Regions from separate parts of the Streptomyces sp. NBC_01006 genome, predicted to be linked through region 3. Evidence: riboswitches for the same ligand, from Rfam matches in the RefSeq annotation. Region 3 holds a riboswitch; each other region holds the start of a gene.

Region 1 (3,264 bases), 3.3 Mb from region 3:
GCCCGCCGGTCCTGTACGGACTTCAGCGACCAGAGGTCGAGCACCGGGCAGTCGTAGCGGTCGGCGATGGCGCGCACGTGCGCGCTGTACGTCGCCACCTTGCCCCGGAGGTGCTTGAGGACCGGAACACCGCGGGTGTCGAAGCCCGTGGTGATCATGACCTGTCCGACGGCTCCGGTGAGGTCGGCGACCGCCGCCTCGAACCGCTCCGCCACGTCGTCCGGGTCGCTGCCGGGCCGGATGATGTCGTTGCCGCCCGCGCAGAAGCTCACCAGGTCGGGTGCGAGCTCCTTGGCCCGGGGGACCTGTTCGGCCACGATCTGGTCGAGGAGGCGCCCCCGCACGGCCAGGTTCGCGTACCTGAATTCGTTTTCCTCGCGCTGATCGGCCAGGAGTACGGCCAGCCGGTCCGCCCAGCCGAGAAAGGTCTCCCCGGGCCCCGGGTCCCCCACACCCTCGGTGAAGCTGTCCCCGATCGCCGCGTACGAGCCGATGGTCTTGAGTGTCGTCTTCGTCGCTGCCACGAGAACACATCCTTCACCCCGGCACGTGACCTACGCCACCGTAGGCAGGGGTTGACGGACCGTGATCTATACCACCCGGTCGGTACGGAATAACAGCGCGTGAGGCCGGGACCCCCCTCGGGTCCCGGCCTCACGTGTCCGGCTGCCTCTCCGACGGCGGAAGCCGTCAGATGCTCACACCCTTCGAGCGGAGGTAGGCCAGCGGGTCGATGTCCGAGCCGTAGGACGGCCCGGTGCGGATCTCGAAGTGCAGGTGCGGGCCGGTCGAGTTGCCGGTGGAGCCGGAGAGGCCGATGGTCTGGCCGCCGGTGACGCTCTGGCCGACCGAGACGGAGAGCTGGGACAGGTGGCCGTACTGGGAGTACTTGCCGTCCGCGTGCCGGATGACGACCTCGTTGCCGTACGCGCCGCCCCAGCCGGCGGAGACCACGGTGCCCGCGCCGACGGCGCGGACGGTGGTGCCGGAGCTCGCGATGAAGTCGACACCGGTGTGGTAACCGCTGGACCACATGGCGCCTGGGGTCTTGTACTGGGTGGAGATCCCGCCACCGCTGACGGGGGCGACGAAACCGGCGGCGCTGACCGTACCGGCGGCGGGCTTGGCGGCGGTGTTCTTCTTGGCGGGCGCGGCGGCGGGGGCCGGCGCGGCGTCCGCGGCGCCCTTGGCATCCGTGGAGCCCTTGGCGTCCGAGGCCGAGTCCGCACCCGAGTCCGAGGACTTCTTCGCCGGGGCCGGGGCCGCCTTCTCCGCGGGAGCCGGGGCCGCCTCGCCCTTCGCGTCGAGGGTCAGCTTCAGCCCGGGGTGGATCAGCGAGGGGTCGGCGCCGACGGCCTCGCGGTTGTCGGCGTACAGCCGCTGCCAGCCGCCCGAGAGGTGGCGGTCCTGGGCGATCTTGGAGAGGTAGTCACCCGGCACGACCGTGTAGACGGCCGAAGTGGCCGGCGAGCCCTGCTCGGCGGCGGCGGGCGCGGCCTGGAGCGCCGCCGGAAGCTGCGGTGCCTGCACGGGAGCCGCTGCGGGTGCGGCGGCCGGGGCGCCGGCCGCGTGGGCGCCGGCCGCGCCCAGCAGCGGCAGCGCGAGGGCCGCACCGCCGGTGCCCGCGACGGCGAAGCCGCGCGCCATGGAACGGGACTTGGGACGTCGGTGCTTACCCTTTGCAGGCATGGCGAATTCCTCTCCGTCGCCTGCGAGGTGAGCTGTCGGGTTCGGACTGGAGATGTCCGGCCGTACATGAACAGAACATGGACGGCTTCACCCCGAGCTGCTCCGATGCGAATGATCGGGAACAGCGGCCTACCTGGTTCCCCCGCTCCTGCCGCGCGCGTGAATAGTCGGGTGCGGTTTCCGGACGGCGGCAGGATTCGGCGGTCCATCCGGATCGATCGCGAAGGTAATCGAGTTGAGCCGCACCGAACAAGCCACGAATTTCCTGACGGATTCACAGAAGCCGGAATCCGCCGGAATTCCGGTCACCCTCCGTCAATTCCCCGGCGCCGACAACCGCCCCGGCCGGGCCATTCCGCTTCGACGATCAGGCACTCACGGTCACCGTATGATCTGGCTCACGGGGCCGCGCCCGATCTCGCCTCCGGTTATGGCAAGTTGGTCCCAAGCAGTGCAATTCGGACAGACCACGACGATGCGGAGGAGTTCCCGTGACCCAGCAGATACCCCGGCCCCCGCGGACGGAGCCCGTACCGGAGCCCGAGCTCGCGGAAGTGCGCAACTTCCGTGACGTGGGCGGCCTCCCGACCACCGACGGGCGGACGGTCAAGCCGGGAAAACTGTTCCGTAGCGGACATCTGGCACATGCCACCGAAACCGATGCAGAATTCCTCGCATCGCTCGGCCTGCACACCGTCTTCGACTTCCGCAACGCCGCCGACCACGCCCTGGAGGGGCCCGACGTCGAGCTCCCCGGAGTACGGAACGTCAACATCCCGCTGTCGGATCCGGCCGACGGCAAGGAGTTCTGGAAGATGGTCCGCGACGGCGGCGTCGAACAGCTCCGCGGACTCCTCGGCGGGGGGAAGGCCGCCGAGCGGATGGCCAACTCGTACCGCGCGATGATCGAGAACCGCACCGCCGAGCACAGCCGGGTCGTGCACGCCCTCGCCGAGGACAGCGTCCCTGCGCTCATGCACTGCGCGGCCGGCAAGGACCGGGCCGGCCTGTCGATCGCCGTCACCCTGCTCGCGCTGGGCGTCGAGCGCGAGGCGATCGTGGCGGACTACCTGGAGTCCAACGCCCCGCACCGCCGATACCGGGTGCGCCGCGGCAGCGAAGCGCCCGAGGCCCGCTCCCCCGAGGTGATGGAGCTGCTCGCGCCGCTCTTCGACGCCCGCGCCGAGTACCTGACGGGAGCCTTCGACACCATCGACCAGCACTGGGGCGGGGTCGACCGGTACCTCGCCGAGGGCCTGGGGCTCACGCCCGAGACCCTCGGCCGGCTGCGGGACCGGCTGCTCGACTGAGCCGCCCCCGCGAAGAGGAGCAGGCCGTCAGCCGCCGCCGACGGCCTGCTTCACCAGCGTCCTGCCGAAGTCCCACATCAGGGCGCCCCCGCCGTGCGCCTCGTCCATGACCTCGCGGAAGGCCCCGACGAACCGGTCCACGTCCCCCTCGTCCACGATCAGCGGCGGGATGAGCTTGATGACCTCCAGATGGTCGCCCGACACCTGTGTCAGGATCCGGTGCTTCTGCAGCAGCGGCACCACGACCATCTGCGCGAAGAGCCCC
Region 2 (3,264 bases), 2.7 Mb from region 3:
TTGTCCGAGGGCACCGACAAGCACTCCGCCGAGGAGTTCGCGGCCGAGCTGGAGCGCTGCGGCGCCACGCTCGACGCGCACGCCGACCACCCGGGCCTGCGGGTCTCCCTGGAGGTCCCGGCCTCCCGGCTGGCCAAGGCCCTGAGCCTGCTCGCCGAGGCGCTGCGCGCACCCGCCTTCGCCGACAGCGAGGTCGACCGGCTGGTGCGCAACCGGCTCGACGAGATCCCGCACGAGCTGGCCAACCCGCAGCGCCGGGCCGCCAAGGAGCTCTCCAGGCAGCTCTTCCCGCCGACCCTGCGGATGTCCCGGCCGCGCCAGGGCACCGAGGAGACGGTCGCCCGGATCGACTCCGCGGCCGTACGCGCCTTCTACGAGGCCCACGTACGCCCCGCCACCGCCACCGCGGTGGTCGTCGGCGACCTGACCGGGATCGACCTGGACGCCGTCCTGGGGGACACCCTGGGCACCTGGACCGGCAACTCCGCCGAGCCCCTCCCGGTCCCGCCGGTCACCGCCGACGACACCGGCCGCGTGGTCATCGTGGACCGGCCCGGCGCGGTCCAGACGCAGCTGCTCATCGGCCGGATCGGGCCGGACCGGCACGACCGGGTCTGGGCGGCGCAGGTGCTCGGCACGTACTGCCTGGGCGGCACCCTCACCTCGCGCCTGGACAAGGTGCTGCGCGAGGAGAAGGGCTACACGTACGGCGTGCGCGCCTTCGGCCAGGTGCTGCGCTCCACGGCCGACGGCAAGGGCGCCTCGATGCTCGCCATCAGCGGCTCCGTGGACACCCCCAACACCGGCCCGGCGCTCGAAGACCTCTGGAAGGTGCTCCGCACCCTGGCGGAGGGCGGCCTGACCGACGCCGAACGGGACGTGGCGGTGCAGAACTTGGTGGGCGTGGCCCCGCTGAAGTTCGAGACGGCCGCGGCCGTCGCCGGCACGCTCGCCGACCAGGTCGAGCAGGAGCTTCCGGACGACTACCAGGCGCAGTTGTACGCGCAGCTGGCCCAAACGGGCACGGTGGAGGCGACTTCGGCCGTCCTGGCCGCCTTCCCGGTGGACCGCCTGGTCACGGTCCTGGTGGGCGACGCCGCGCAGATCGAGGAGCCGGTGCGGGCGCTCGGGATCGGTGAGGTCACCGTCGTCACCAACTGACGGACATTCCAAGGGGCTCCGGCGGCTTGTCCGCCGGGGCCCCTTTTGTCTGTTTCGTGAAGAGGTTGCTCGTATGGGGTGTGGCGTATGCAACAAAAACGCGTGTCTGTTTGGCGATTGACTGATGATCCGCCTAGCGTCGGCCGTGCTGTCCGTCAGTTGTACGCGCCGCATCCGCGGCACCGGGCAGCGATCGCCGAGTCCCCGTCAGGCGCGAGCCTGGGGAGCCGGGGACCCACATGTGTCCCTGGGGTGAATCGGACCGCCTCGTCAGAGGGGGCCCGTAGGAGACCTTCCTGCTCCGAACCCGTCAGCTAACCCGGTAGGCGAGAAGGAAGGAAAGGATCAACCCCTTCATGGCGTTTGGCAGTCGTGCCGCCGGTAAGCACCGTGGTTCCAGTCGTCTGAGCCGCAAGACCGCCGGTTACGCCGGCATAGCCGCCCTCGCCACCACCGGTGTCGTCGGCTCCCTCGCAGGCCCGGCGTTCGCCGCGACGGACAAGGCCCCCTCCATGGAGGACACCGGCCTGAACGCCGTCGTGACGGCCGAGGACCTCCCGGGCCAGATCGAGGCCCAGGCCGACGCCCAGGAGCACGCGGCCGAGGCCGCGGCCCTCAAGGCGAAGGCGGAGGCCGACGCGAAGGCGCGCGCCGCCGAGGCCAAGCAGAAGGCCGAGGAGAAGGCGAAGGCCGAGCGCGACGCCGCCGAGCGCGCCGCCCGCGAGGAGGAGCGCAAGCGCCTCAACACCTTCGTCGCCCCCGTCGACGAGTCCTACATCAGCACCCAGTGGCACGCTGGCGGCGGCATGTGGTCCTCCGGCAGCCACACCGGCATCGACTTCCACGCGGCCTCCGGCACCACGGTGCACGCGGTCGGCATCGGCACCGTGGTCGAGGCCGGCTGGGGCGGCGCGTACGGCAACAACGTCGTCATCAAGCACGCCGACGGCACGTACACGCAGTACGGCCACATGTCCTCGCTGAGCGTCTCCGTCGGCGACCAGGTCACCGCCGGCCAGCAGATCGGCCTGTCGGGCTCCACCGGCAACTCCAGCGGCCCGCACCTGCACTTCGAGGCCCGTACCGGCGCCCAGTACGGCTCGGACATCGACCCGGTCGCGTACCTGCGCCAGCACGGCGTCAACGTCTGACCCGCAGCACTTCACCGAAGGCCCCGGCTCCCCGAGCCGGGGCCTTCGTGTTGGCCGTAAACATCTGCCATTCCCGCCCGCGCTCGGAATTTATCGCCCGGTGCAATAGAGTCCCCGTACGACAGTCGGCATTCGGTAATAGGCGGAGGTCCGGACTTGCGTATTCCTGCGCACGCGGTATGCACGGCAATCCGCGAAGACATCGTCTCCGGGGTCTTCGAGCCGGGCGCCCGGCTGACGGAGGAACAGCTGGCCCGCCGGTACGGGGTCTCCCGCGTCCCCGTCCGCGAGGCACTGCGGACCCTGGAGTCCGAGGGCTTCGTCACCACCCGGCGGCACGCGGGCGCCTGCGTCGCGGAGCCCACCGAGCAGGAGGCGGCCGATCTCCTGGAGCTGCGGCTGCTGCTGGAGCCGCTGGCGGCCGCGCGCGCAGCCCGGCGGCGTACCGAGGGCCACCTCAAGGTACTGCGCGGGCTGGTCAGGCTCGGCCAGGAGCGGGCCAGGCGGGGCCAGGGGGAGGACCTGCGGTCCCTGGGCGGCTGGTTCCACGAGACCCTCGCCCAGGCCTCCGGCAGCCCCGGGCTGATCGTGCTGCTCACGCAGATGCGGCACAAGGTCGCCTGGATGTACGCCGTGGAGGCGCCGGCCCGACCGGTGGACTCGTGGGCGGAGCACGGCGCGATCGTGGACGCGGTCGCCCGAGGGGACGCCGAGCGGGCCCGGGCGCTGACCGCGATCCACGCGGACCGCGCGGCCGGGGCGCACCGGCTGCGGGTGAGGACTTCGCAACATGCCGTAAACACGGCGAGCGGTCCGCATTAACAAAAGCCGCGTATTAAAGAGTGAGGGCCGCGGCTGAATTCGCGCGGTATGGGATCTCGTCCTGCGCGTGTGCGATGAATTCCCGAAAAGGCTCACCCGGCTCCGGGAGAACGAAGAAGCCGCGGCCACC
Region 3 (3,264 bases):
GACAACCAGCACCTCGGATACGGGCACGGCATCCACTACTGCCTGGGTGCTCCGCTCGCACGACTTGAGGGACAGACGGCGCTTGCGACTTTGCTGACGCGTCTACCTGATCTGGAACTCGCAGTTCCGCCCAACGAGCTTCGCTGGCGCGGGGGTCTGATCATGCGTGGCCTGCGAACTCTTCCCGTCAAGTTCACACCCCGAAACCCCTGAACGCTCCCTGACCGTAAGTCAGCCCCCGTCAAGAGTTGTTACTGACGTGCTAAGAAGGCTAGGTTCTGCCGTTACCCAGCCGTTATGCGAAAGGTGCAGCTCATGCGTTCCGGGAACGGCCGCCACAGACGCCCCCGCCAGGTACCCGCGATAGTCGTCACCGCCGGGGTCACCGGTTCCGCGTTGGCCCTGCCGCTGCTCGCCGCCACCGGCGCGAGCGCAGCAGACACCTCCACGTGGGACAAGGTCGCCGAGTGCGAGAGCGGCGGCTCCTGGAGCGCCAACTCCGGCAGCGGGTCCTACGGCGGACTTTCGTTCACGCAGGAACAGTGGAACGCATCGGGCGGCCTCGAATTCGCCGCGCGCCCCGACCTCGCGAGCCGCTCGCAGCAGATCGCCGTCGCCGAGCGCGTGCTGGGCACCCAGGGCGCCCAGGCCTTCGGGCACTGCTCGGAGTCGGCCGGACTGACCCAGCACGGCCCCGCGGCCGCCGTGGACCCGGGCCTGCCCGGCACGCTCGGCCCGATCGCCCCGAGCGCCTCGCGCCCCGACGACTCGGTCCCGGCCGGCGGCTCCGGCGCGAAGGCGCGGGACTTCGGTGCCCCGACCCCGGCTCCGGACCCGGTCTTCACGATTCCGCCGGCGCCGCTCGCGCCGAACAGCGGACTGCCCGTCATGCCCGATCCGGACGCGCCGTCCACCTCGCCGAGCGCCCCGGTGCTCCCGGGCGACCCGACGACCCCGGGCACCCCGACGGCGCCCGCCGACCCGACGGCCCCGGGGAGCCCGACCACGCCCGGCAGCCCGACGGACCCGAAGGCTCCGGTCAACCCGGCCGACCCGACCGCCCCTACCGCCCCGTCGGCCCCGGGCCTTCCGGGCGCCACCACCGACCCGGCCGGCATCCCGGACCCCTCCGGCACCGGCAAGCACCGTGGTACGCCCGCTCTTGAGGTGCCCGTCAGGTCTGACGCGGCGTCGGAGCCCTCGTACACGGTCCAGGCGGGCGACAGCCTGGCGACCATCGCGTCTGCCAAGGGGGTCAAGGGCGGCTGGAACGCGCTCTACCAGGCCAACGAGCAGGTCATCGGCAATGACGCCAACCTGATCAAGCCCGGTCAGAATCTGGATCTAAGTTAGAAATAGCGGCACTTCGGACACCCGTAAAAGGCTGAATGTCCGTTATCTGCAAGTGAGACATGTGTCTCTTCAGGTCAACTGGCGTGTCCCGCCTGGAGCCTTCCGCAAACCCCGTCCTCACCTGCGCAAACGCCCATGAGGGGGGCGCAAGTAGGGGCCGTTTCTCCCCGGTGTTCCTCGTTGAACATCGGGGAGAGACCTGTCTACCTTCTGAGTCGCCCGCCACCGCGGGCTCCTTCGACCGCATCGCCGAATCCTGCCGGCGGACGGAGGAAACACTCGTCGCGTCAAGCGCCGAAGGCAGGAGCGGGGGAACCAAGGTAGGCGCCGGGAGCGGCCGTTGAGAGACGGCCGGGGAACCGGCTAGGGGTTAAGTCGTGCGCCAGTCGCACGGCCGGGCACTCATCAGCCCGAACCCGACAGCTCACCTCGCAGGCGTCGGTGAGGAGAACTCCATGCTGAATTCCGGCAAGGGCAAGCACCGTCGCGCCACCGCCATCGAGCGGACCGCTCGCATCGTCACGCTCGCCGGCGTCGCCGGTGTCGCCGTCGCCGCCCCCCTGATGGCGGCCGGCTCGGCCTCCGCCGCCACCGGTTCCGAGTGGGACCGCGTCGCGCAGTGCGAGTCCGGTGGCAACTGGTCCATCAACACGGGCAACGGCTACTACGGCGGCCTGCAGTTCTCGTCCTCCACGTGGGCCGCGTACGGCGGCAAGGCGTACGCCGCGCAGGCCAACCAGGCCTCCAAGTCGCAGCAGATAGCCATCGCCGAGAAGGTCCTCAAGGGCCAGGGCAAGGGCGCGTGGCCGTCCTGCGGCGTCGGCCTCTCCAACTCCTCTTACACCGGTGGTGGTACGACCGACACCCCGAAGAAGACGGAGACGAAGACCGAGACCAAGAAGACCCAGCCGAAGAAGACCGAGCCGAAGAAGGAGACGAAGCGCGAGACCCCCGCCCCGGTCACCCGCTCCGAGCGCTCCGAGGCCCCGGCCCCGAAGACCGGCAACGGCTCGTACGAGGTCAAGTCCGGCGACACCCTGGGCACCATCGCCGAGGCCAACGGCGTCAAGGGTGGCTGGGAGAAGCTCTTCGAGCTCAACAAGGACATCGTCTCGGACGCCGACCTGATCTTCCCGGGTCAGAAGCTGAAGCTCAGCTGAATCCTGCAGTAACAACCGCGGCCGCCCGTGCGGCGCCGCGGCAGCCCGACCGCCCGGCGCGTCTTCCCCTCACGCGCCGGGCGGCGGCGTTTCCCGGGCCCGGACCGGCTCCGGACCGGCCCGTGACCGGCCCCGGTCCGCTCCGATGTGCCGTCAGGCGAGAGCCCTATGTCCCGGAAGGCGGGTATTCGGGCCCTTTTTCGTCCCAGGAGGCGGGCGGTCGGCCGACCGAGTGCCCGGAGGCGGTTAGGCTCTAGTCGGCGGGGCCGTCCCACGGCCCGACACGCCACCGCACACCCAGCGTCACATCCCAGAAGGAGATGCTCGTGCCGTCCATCGACGTCGTCGTAGCCCGGGAAATCCTGGACTCCCGAGGCAACCCCACGGTCGAGGTCGAGGTGGGCCTCGACGATGGCAGCACCGGCCGTGCTGCAGTTCCGTCCGGCGCCTCCACCGGTGCCTTCGAGGCCATTGAGCTCCGCGACGGTGACCCCAACCGCTACATGGGCAAGGGTGTCGAGAAGGCCGTCCTCGCGGTCATCGAGCAGATCGGCCCGGAGCTCGTCGGCTACGACGCCACCGAGCAGCGCCTGATCGACCAGGCCATGTTCGACCTGGACGCCACCGACAACAAGGGCTCGCTCGGCGCCAACGCCATCCTCGGCGTGTCCCTCGCCGTCGCGCACGCCGCGGCGGAGGCCTCGGACCTTCCGCTCTTCCGCTACCTCGGCGGCCCGAACGCGCACCTGCT

The links. A riboswitch is a leader RNA that binds a small molecule or an ion and turns the genes downstream of it on or off. The one in region 3 is predicted to bind cyclic di-AMP.
Region 1: linked by a shared signal. The riboswitch ahead of OG509_RS30780 (peptidoglycan DD-metalloendopeptidase family protein) and the one ahead of OG509_RS15595 (transglycosylase family protein) in region 3 are both predicted to bind cyclic di-AMP.
Region 2: linked by a shared signal. The riboswitch ahead of OG509_RS28080 (M23 family metallopeptidase) and the one ahead of OG509_RS15595 (transglycosylase family protein) in region 3 are both predicted to bind cyclic di-AMP.

The regions. Positions count from the first base shown of each region.
Region 1 is NZ_CP108700.1:6,786,937-6,790,200, reverse strand. Features, by position in the region: gene OG509_RS30785 (SGNH/GDSL hydrolase family protein) at 1-524, opposite strand, end outside; gene OG509_RS30780 (peptidoglycan DD-metalloendopeptidase family protein) at 691-1,689, opposite strand; cyclic di-AMP (ydaO/yuaA leader) riboswitch at 1,694-1,902, opposite strand; gene OG509_RS30775 (tyrosine-protein phosphatase) at 2,181-2,999, shown strand; gene OG509_RS30770 (aspartate aminotransferase family protein) at 3,027-3,264, opposite strand, start outside.
Region 2 is NZ_CP108700.1:6,133,731-6,136,994, forward strand. Features, by position in the region: gene OG509_RS28075 (M16 family metallopeptidase) at 1-1,161, shown strand, start outside; cyclic di-AMP (ydaO/yuaA leader) riboswitch at 1,346-1,505, shown strand; gene OG509_RS28080 (M23 family metallopeptidase) at 1,518-2,312, shown strand; gene OG509_RS28085 (GntR family transcriptional regulator) at 2,469-3,134, shown strand.
Region 3 is NZ_CP108700.1:3,452,267-3,455,530, reverse strand. Features, by position in the region: gene OG509_RS15605 (cytochrome P450) at 1-213, shown strand, start outside; gene OG509_RS15600 (transglycosylase family protein) at 316-1,353, shown strand; cyclic di-AMP (ydaO/yuaA leader) riboswitch at 1,636-1,806, shown strand; gene OG509_RS15595 (transglycosylase family protein) at 1,809-2,513, shown strand; gene eno (phosphopyruvate hydratase) at 2,834-3,264, shown strand, end outside.